2 regions of the Pseudomonas orientalis genome follow, and region 1 is predicted to be linked to the other one. Evidence: riboswitches for the same ligand, from Rfam matches in the RefSeq annotation. Region 1 holds a riboswitch; the other holds the start of a gene.

Region 1 (4,531 bases):
CACGGTGAGCGTGTAATGCACCTGCCCCGGATTGCCGGACGGTCGAGTACTTTGCGGCAACTGGAAAAACTTCGACTGCTCGATCAGTTGCCGCAACTCTTGCTGATCCTGCTCGGGCAGTGCATCGAGCTCGACACTGCGAGGTTTGGCCAAGCCCGGAAAGAACGCCGGGCCGCCGTTTTCCTTGATCGAGATTCGCATGGCTGTTCCTCACCGCCCTGGCGGCGTGTCAGACGTTGATACCGACCGCTTTCCAACCGTCCTTGACCGCCTTCTGCTCATCCTTGTTCACGCCATAAAGCTGGCCGGCAATATCGTGGGTGATGCGCGCAAAACGCAAAAAACCGGAGTTCGGCCGCAACCGCGAATCACGCAGGGCGTCATACCAGATACGCCCGGCACGCTCCCAGGCGAACCCGCCAATCCGGGTGGCAACCTGATAGAACGCATGGTTGGGAATGCCGGAATTAATGTGCACGCCACCGTTGTCGTCATAGGTTTGCACAAAGTCATCCATATGCCCCGGCTGCGGGTCCTTGCCCAGCAATTTGTCATCAAATGCGGTGCCGGGGGCTTTCATCGAGCGCAATGCAGTGCCTTTGATCTTTTTGGTAAACAACCCTTTGCCGATCAGCCAATCGGCGTCCTCGGCCTTCTGCTTTAACGCGTATTGCTTGATCAGCGACCCGAACACATCCGACATTGACTCGTTCAACGCACCGGACTGGTTGAAGTACATCAGCTTGGCTTCATCCTCGGTGACGCCGTGGGCGAGTTCATGACCAATCACGTCGAGGGCCACGGTGAAGCGGTTGAACAACTGCTGGTCGCCATCACCAAAGACCATCTGGGTCGAGTTCCAGAACGCATTGTTGTAGTCCTGGCCAAAGTGCACGGTGGCATCCAGCGCCATGCCGGCATCGTCGATGGAATTGCGGTCGAACACCTGGTCGAAAAAATCGAAGGTCGCGCCCAGGCCGTCGTAGGCCTCGTCCACCGCGGCATCACCGCTGGCGGGTTGCCCTTCGCCACGGATCAGCTTGCCGGGCAGGCTGTCGGTGTTGTCGGCGCTGTAGATCGAGCGCTGTTTCTCGGCGCCCGCCGCCAGCGCCATGCGGGCCGGGCCTTTGGCGGGCACGGCGAGCATGCGCAACGAGCGGAACGTGCTGTCCTTGGCGCGCGTACGCAGCGCAACCTCGCGTTGGGCTTTGTCACCGTGGCGCGCGATCTGGTCGAGCATGTACGGCGGGATCAGGCAGAAAATCGGATTTCGCGGGTGGCGAACACACATAAGCTGGCTCCTTTTTGGCGTGTGGTGAACGGCCGGTTGACGACTTCAGGATAGACGCGGGTTTGCCGCCTGGGCCAAATTGTCATGAAATCATGTTGCAGTCGTGTTTATCCGAGGCCCCATAAGGAATACCCCATGCCCGCACGCCACGTCAAAACTGACCTGTCCTATCGCCCAAGGCTTGCCGACCTTCGCCCACTGCTCACGCCCAGTCCATCCTTGCTGGAGGCCAGGGCCGCGACGCCGCGTGTCACCGCAGCCAAGGACCTGCAGGATCGGCGCGGCTACGCCGAGGATTTTCTCGGCAGCTTCGCGGTGCCCTGGCCCACGCTGGAACCGACCGTGGCAGGCGACGCCCAGCCCGGGCGCCTGGACTACACGCACTTTTCCATCAGCATGTCGCGCGCCCGCCGCCTGGCACTCTATGTCGGCGTCAACATCGACGGCGGCAAGCACGTGGATATCGTGCGCAGCAACGACACCTGGGCCTACGACGGCCGCCTGCCCCTCGACGCCCAGGTGGGCGACGACCTCTACGCCGGCAACGGCCTGGACCGTGGTCATCTGGTGCGGCGCCAGGACCCGAACTGGGGCGACGAGGCGAACACCGCCAACCTCGACACCTTCCACTTCACCAACTGCTCGCCGCAGATGAGCGGCTTCAACCAGAAGACCTGGCTGGAACTGGAGGACTATATCCTCGACAACACCCAGCGCTGGAAAGCCCGCGCCAGTATCTTCAGCGGGCCGGTGTTCGCCGACGACGACCGCCTGTACCGTGGCGTGAAAATCCCCCAGGCGTTCTGGAAAGTCGTGGCCTACCTCAGCGACGACGGCAAACCCTCCGCCAGCGCGTACATGATTGATCAGCGCCGCGAGCTGGATCAACTGGACCTGGTCTTCGGCCCGCTCAAAACCTACCGGCGCAGCGTGTTGCAGATCGAACAACTGACCGGGATCCGCTTCGGCAACCTGGCCGACTACGACGGTTTCAGCAACGAAGAGCGCGCCACCGGAACGCGGATCGAAGCGCTGATCCGGGGGCCGCAGGATATCCGACTCTGAGCACGGCCCACTGTAGGAGCGAGCTTGCTCGCCAAGCACCTTCGAGCACCGCGAGGCATCCGGTTGACCGCGTTATCGTTAACGTCCTTCGCGAGCAAGCTCGCTCCTACAGGCCGTGATCGACTACCATAGCGCCGCCGGTTCCCACACGGGACTAATAGGGAATTCGAAACGCCGCCCGCGACGTCAATCGAAACTGCCCCCGCAACTGTAGGTGCCGAGCCTGCTCCCCACTGCCACTGGACGTCGTCCGGGAAGGCCGGAGCCTGGCGACGACGCATCAGTCAGGAGACCTGCCGGCCAAGTGACTCACTAACCGGCGGGGTGTCCGGGAAGGCCATCCTTGCGCTGCCCGGCCGGCGGCGCGCGTGGGTGTATTTCCGAACCGTCCCTGCCCTGCTTCACCGACGGTTCAAACGGAGACTGCCCCATGCTGCCACGCGTTACGGCCCTGATCATCGGCCTGGGTGTCTGCGCCCTGGCCCAAGCCGCGCCGACCCACTACCCGCTGACCGTGGAAAACTGCGGCAGCCCCATCACCTTTGCGCAAGCCCCCGCGCGCAGCGTGACCATCGGCCAGGCCGCCACCGAGATGCTGTATGCGCTGGGCGTGGGCGATAAAGTGGTCGGCACGTCGCTGTGGTTCAACGATGTACTGGCGCAGTACAAGGCGCAGAACGACAGCATCGAGCGTCTGGCCAATAACGAGCCGAGCTTCGAGGCGGTGATCGCCAAGCGCCCGCAACTGGTGGCCGCCGAGCTGGAATGGGTGGTCGGCCCCCAAGGCGTGGTGGGCACCCGCGAACAGTTCCATGAACTGAATATCCCCACGTACCTGCTGCCCTCCGACTGCGAAGGCAAGGACAACCTGGTGGGCGCCGATGGCACGCGGCTGGAGCCGTTTCGCATCGAGACGATCTACAAAGGCCTCAGCCAACTGGCCGAGATCTTCGACGTGCAAGCGCGCGGCCAGCAACTGACCGACGAACTCAAGACGCGCCTGGCCAAATCGATCGCCACCGCGCAGGGCAAAGGCTTGAAGCAGGCCAGCGCGCTGGTATGGTTCTCCAGTGCCGAAATGGCCAGCGACCCTTACGTGGCCGGCCACAAAGGTGTTCCCCAATTCATGCTGCAAACCCTCGGCCTGCGCAACGTGGTGCAGTCCGATGAAGAGTGGCCCGCCGTCGGCTGGGAGACCATCGCCAAGGCCAACCCCACCTTCCTGGTGATCGCGCGCATGGACCGCCGCCGCTACCCCGCCGACGACTATGAAAAGAAGCTGGCCTTCCTGCGCAGTGACCCGGTAACGCGCAACATGGACGCGGTGAAACACAACCGCATCATCATCCTCGACGCCCTGGCACTGCAGGCCAGCCTGCGCACCTTCGACGGCCTGGAACAACTGGCCGCCGCCATCGACGGCTACGACCTGCCGCAATGATACGAACCCTGCTCGCCCTCACGCTGCTGCTGATCGCCCTGCTTGCCGGCGTGGCCATCGGCGAAACCGCTATCTCGCCGCAGGTGGTGCTCCAGGTGCTCGCCAACAAACTGTGGGCGGCCAGCTACGTGCTCGACCCCATCGACGAAGGCGTGGTGTGGAACTACCGCCTGACCCGCGCCCTGGTCGCCGGTGCCTGTGGCGCGGGCCTGGCGACCTGTGGAGTGATCCTGCAGTCGTTGCTGCGCAATCCGCTGGCCGACCCGTATTTGCTCGGCATCAGCGCCGGCGCCTCGACCGGTGCGGTGCTGATTGCCTTGCTCGGGGTGGGCGGCGGTTTGATTTCGTTGTCGGCGGGCGCCTTTGTCGGCGCCATGGCCGCGTTCGCACTGGTGATCCTGCTGGCGCGGGCCAGCGGATCGTCCAGCGGCACTGGCCAGATCATCCTCGCCGGCATTGCCGGTTCGCAGTTGTTCAATGCGCTTACCGCGTTCCTGATTACCAAGTCGGCCAGCTCCGAACAGGCGCGCGGCATCATGTTCTGGCTGTTGGGCAACCTCAGCGGCGTGCGCTGGCCGTCGGTGTGGCTGGCGGTGCCGGTGGCGGTCGGCGGGCTGATGGTGTGCCTGTGGCACCGACGTGCGCTGGATGCATTTACCTTCGGCACCGATTCGGCGGCCTCGCTGGGCATTCCAGTGCGTCGCGTGCAGGTCGTGCTGGTGGGCTGCGCGGCG
Region 2 (4,531 bases), 630 kb from region 1:
ACCCACAATGTCGGCATGCCCGATTTGGCCGCGGCTCTCGAGGTAGAAATCAATTTCGCCATTGCCGGTCAGGTCGAGCACTACCCATGACTCGTTCGTCTGCGGATCGTAGCCCACGCCCACCTCGCCTGCCCGCCCGGTGAGCTGGCTGACGAATGTCAGCGAGTCGATGGAATGCCTGCGCAACAGCGAGGAAATATCGATGATGTCCTGACCGCTGACAAAGTCTACTAACTGATCAGGCGCATATAACGTCGAATCACCGGCATTGTCGTATACGAACGTGTCGCTGCCTGCCCCCCCTCGCATGCGGTCCGCGCCGGCTCCGCCCTTGAGACGGTTGTCGGCGTCATTTCCGATCAGTACGTCATTGCCAGAACCGCCGATGGCGTTTTCCAGGACGACGCCCTTGGCGATGGAAACATTACCCTTCATGCCCCCTACGTCGGAAAACGACTGGGCGCGCAGGTTGATCACCTGGTTCTGATGATAGCCGGAGAAATCCAACGTATCGTTGCCTCCGCCATCCCAGACGCAGAAGACAGCACCGTCGCGCGACGAATTCAATGACAGGTCGTCCCGCTGGGTATTGGAGTTGAACCCGTAGGTGGTATCGGTATTGCGAGTGTGGTGGTTGGCCCCGTACACCCGCTGACACCAGGCAATATCGGCCATCAGCGGCGAAGAGGCGTATTGACCATTGAAGTCATGGTGCGTATTGCCCGGAGCGAAATAGCTCATGACGGAATAGGCACGACTGTCTTGCGCGTAAGCGGCGTGCGTCTCATAAGCGACAGGCCCACGGGTGGCATCATAATCGCCGGTATGCGCGGCGCCCAGCGTATGGCCTATCTCATGGGTGAGCGTCTGGCGTTCAAAGCCGTTAACCGTCGGCGCGCGATTATCTGCATAACCGGAGTTCACCCGAATGCGCGCCTGATAGCGCAAAAAAACGGCATCCGCAACGGCCGGTGTCTTGTCGTTGACAAACCGCAGGCGACCTTCAGCCCCAACAGTGTCTTCGTCAAACGTAATGTTTGCCACATCGGCCCAGGACTGCATGGCGCGCCGGGCCTGGTCTTTTTGAGTGTCGTTGAACTTGCTCTCATTGGCTGAGGCTTCATTGAACGTATAAGAGAGACGCAACACCCCGTCGCCGTTGCTGTCATGCAACCTTCGACCACGCCGGTCAATATGGCGAGCCATTTCATCCAGAGAGCGTGAAGGCTTGCGCGAGCCGGCGCGATAATACGGATCGTCGGCGCGCGCAGTGACGTCGTACATTGCAGGCGCATTGGCGTCAGGCGGTTGAGACTGCGTCGCCTGGGGTGAGTTGGGTAATTGATCGGCAGATTGGTAAAGATAGCCAGGACTGACATTGCCTCGGGATACATTCGTCATAAATAAGCCTCCACTTTCGATGATGTCCATTTCCACGACGCTTACCTTCCAACAAGCACTACGGCAAATAAAGCGCGACGCCTTCGCAAAACCAATTGGAAATATTGCTCCGGGCTGCCCGTTGCTGCCGCCCCCACCGCCGGGACTCGCCTTAATTGACGAGCCAGTGATACGCGTGTTTTCCTATGCAGTATGTTTCGGGTGCCCTTCACAGGGTGAAACGGGAAACCGGTGACCCATGCCTTGCTTGATCGAGGGCATGAGCAGTCCGGTGCTGCCCCCGCAACGGTAAGCGAGCGAAGCGTCAAATCCACTGTGCATGTGCATGGGAAGGAGATGCTTGTCCGGAGGCTCTTTCAGAGCCGCCCCTTGCAAGCCCGGAGACCGGCCCGAACACATTCAGATAACAAACCCGCGGTGGGCGGGCGCTGTTCAGAACGCTGCGTGCCTGGCTCGCGGCGTTTGCATGCGCTCGTTTCACTCAAGACACTTGAAAGGGACGCGCCATGTCGATCATCCGCAGCACCTCGCACGCCGCCAGCAGCACCTCCAGCCTGAGTCAACGCCTGACCGCCGCCATAGGCGCGTCGATCCTCGGCGCGTGCCTGGTGTACTTTGCCGGCTTCTCGCATATCGAGGCGGTGCACAACGCCGCCCACGATACGCGCCACAGCGCTGCTTTCCCGTGCCACTGAGGCCTGCCGAGATGATCAAGCGTATCGCGCAAACTGCGGGTTTCACCGGTCTTTTGGCTGCCCTGTTGCTGACGCTGCTGCAAAGTTTCTGGGTCGCTCCGCTGATTTTGCAGGCCGAAACTTTCGAAAAGGCCCCGTCAGCCGCCGAGGCTGCGCATGAAAACGCGGCCGGCACGCCTGCACACGCCCATGACGCCCAGGCCTGGGAGCCGCAGGACGGCTGGCAACGCGTGTTGTCCACCACCGGTGGCAACCTGGTAGTGGCGGTCGGGTTTGCGCTGATGCTGGCCGGGCTCTATACCCTGCGTGCCCCCACCCGCACCGCCCAAGGTTTGCTGTGGGGCCTGGCCGGTTATGCAACCTTTGTACTGGCTCCCACCCTGGGCCTGCCGCCGGAGTTGCCGGGCACCGCCGCCGCAGACCTGGCACAGCGCCAGATCTGGTGGGCCGGCACCGCCGCCTCGACGGCTGCGGGCATTGCGTTGCTGGTGTTCGGGCGCAACGGGTTGCTGAAAGTGCTGGGTGTGGCAATTCTTGTTGTGCCCCACGTGATCGGCGCTCCGCAACCCGAGGTGCATTCGATGCTGGCACCACAAGCCCTCGAAACCCGGTTCAAGATCGCGTCGCAGTTGACCAACGTTGCGTTCTGGCTGGCCCTGGGTTTGATCAGCGCCTGGCTGTTCCGCCGTCACCGCGACGAATCCTACTCGGCATGACCCTGGTCGTCGGCCTGGGCTGTCAGCGCGGCTGTGGTGCTCAGGCCCTGCTGGCGCTGGTTGACAGCGCCCTCGCCGAGGTCGGAATCGACCGCCGGCGCATCAGCGCATTGGCGAGTATCGAGCGCAAACAGGCTGAGCCAGGGCTTTTGGCACTGGCTCAGATCCTGAATGTGCCGCTGCTGTGTTTCAGTGCCGAGCACCTGAGCGCCTATGAGGACCGCTTGAGCCACAAATCCGCCGTCGCGTTTGCCCATACTCAGTGTCATGGGGTTGCCGAAAGCGCCGCCCTGGCCCTGGCCGAGCACCTCGCCGGCGCCCCTGCCCGACTGCTGATCACTCGCCGTAAAAGCGCGCAGGCTACCTTTGCATTGGCTGGCGTCGACCACAGCCCGGATAATCACCGCACCCGATCTTGAGCATTGTTCATGCTCGCGGGCACTCCAACAGGAATCTTGCATGACCGTTTACTTCATCGGCGCAGGCCCCGGCGACCCTGAACTGATCACCGTCAAAGGCCAGCGGTTGATTCGCAGTTGCCCGGTGATCATCTATGCAGGCTCGCTGGTACCCGCCGCAGTGCTGGAAGGCCATCAGGCGCAGCAGGTAGTCAACAGCGCCCAATTGCACCTGAAACAGATCATCGAACTGATCAAGGCGGCCCATGCCAAAGGTCATGACGTCGCACGCGTGCACTCAGGCGACCCCAGCCTGTACGGCGCGATCGGCGAACAGATCCGTCACTTGCGTGAGCTGGGCATCCCATTCCAGATCATTCCGGGGGTCACGGCGGTAGCGGCGTGCGCGGCCTTACTGGAAACCGAACTGACCCTGCCGGATATCGCTCAAAGCGTGATCCTGACCCGTTACGCCGATAAAACCAACATGCCCGCCGGTGAGGATTTCGACAGCCTGGCACGACACGGCACCACAATGGCGATTCACCTGGGGGTCAGTCATCTGGAACACATCGTTGCCCAACTGCTGCCACACTACGGCGCGGACTGCCCGATTGCCGTGGTGCACAGGGCGACCTGGCCGGACCAGGACTGGGTCGTTGGCACGCTTGAGGATATTGTGGCCAAGGTTGAAGCAAAAGGTTTCCGGCGTACCGCGCTGATCCTGGTGGGCCGCGTGCTGACCAATGACAGCTTCAGCGAGTCATCGCTTTACCGGGCCGGCCATGCTCACCTCTATCGCCCCGGATAAACGCGGTCAAAATGTTCTGCGCTAGGAATATTCTGCAAATCCTTGAAGTTAAACGATAAAAAACGGCGCTCACGGGCGCCGTTTTTTATGTTCGCAGTGAACACCTTACTCAGTAGTAGGCGTTTTCTTTCTGCGTGTGGTCAGTCACGTCACGTACACCCTTGAGCTCCGGGATGCGCTCGAGCAACGTACGCTCGATGCCTTCTCGCAGGGTCACGTCCGCCTGGCCGCAGCCCTGGCAACCGCCACCGAACTTCAACACGGCGATACCGTCGTCCACTACGTCGATCAGGCTCACCTGACCACCATGGCTGGCCAGCCCCGGGTTGATCTCGGTTTGCAGGTAGTAATTGATGCGCTCGTTGACCGGGCTGTCGGCATTGACGTTCGGCACCTTGGCGTTCGGCGCCTTGATGGTCAACTGCCCCCCCATACGGTCGGTGGCGTAGTCGACTACCGCGTCGTCAAGGAAGGCTTCGCTGAAGGCGTCGATGTACGCGGTGAAACTCT

What was found. Region 1 has a riboswitch for cobalamin ahead of MRY17_RS16960 (ABC transporter substrate-binding protein). Riboswitches for the same ligand answer to the same signal wherever they lie in the genome.
Positions count from the first base shown of each region.
Region 2: another riboswitch for cobalamin. It lies ahead of MRY17_RS14235 (CbtB domain-containing protein); the one in region 1 lies ahead of MRY17_RS16960 (ABC transporter substrate-binding protein).

Region 1 covers NZ_CP094351.1:3,818,681-3,823,211, forward strand. The annotation lists gene MRY17_RS16945 (protealysin inhibitor emfourin) at 1-201, opposite strand, end outside; gene MRY17_RS16950 (M4 family metallopeptidase) at 230-1,291, opposite strand; gene MRY17_RS16955 (DNA/RNA non-specific endonuclease) at 1,427-2,356, shown strand; cobalamin riboswitch at 2,478-2,671, shown strand; gene MRY17_RS16960 (ABC transporter substrate-binding protein) at 2,787-3,797, shown strand; gene MRY17_RS16965 (FecCD family ABC transporter permease) at 3,794-4,531, shown strand, end outside.
Region 2 covers NZ_CP094351.1:3,191,836-3,196,366, forward strand. The annotation lists gene MRY17_RS14230 (M10 family metallopeptidase C-terminal domain-containing protein) at 1-1,431, opposite strand, end outside; cobalamin riboswitch at 1,584-1,809, shown strand; gene MRY17_RS14235 (CbtB domain-containing protein) at 1,908-2,096, shown strand; gene MRY17_RS14240 (CbtA family protein) at 2,108-2,812, shown strand; gene MRY17_RS14245 (cobalamin biosynthesis protein) at 2,809-3,231, shown strand; gene cobM (precorrin-4 C(11)-methyltransferase) at 3,272-4,021, shown strand; gene nfuA (Fe-S biogenesis protein NfuA) at 4,131-4,531, opposite strand, start outside.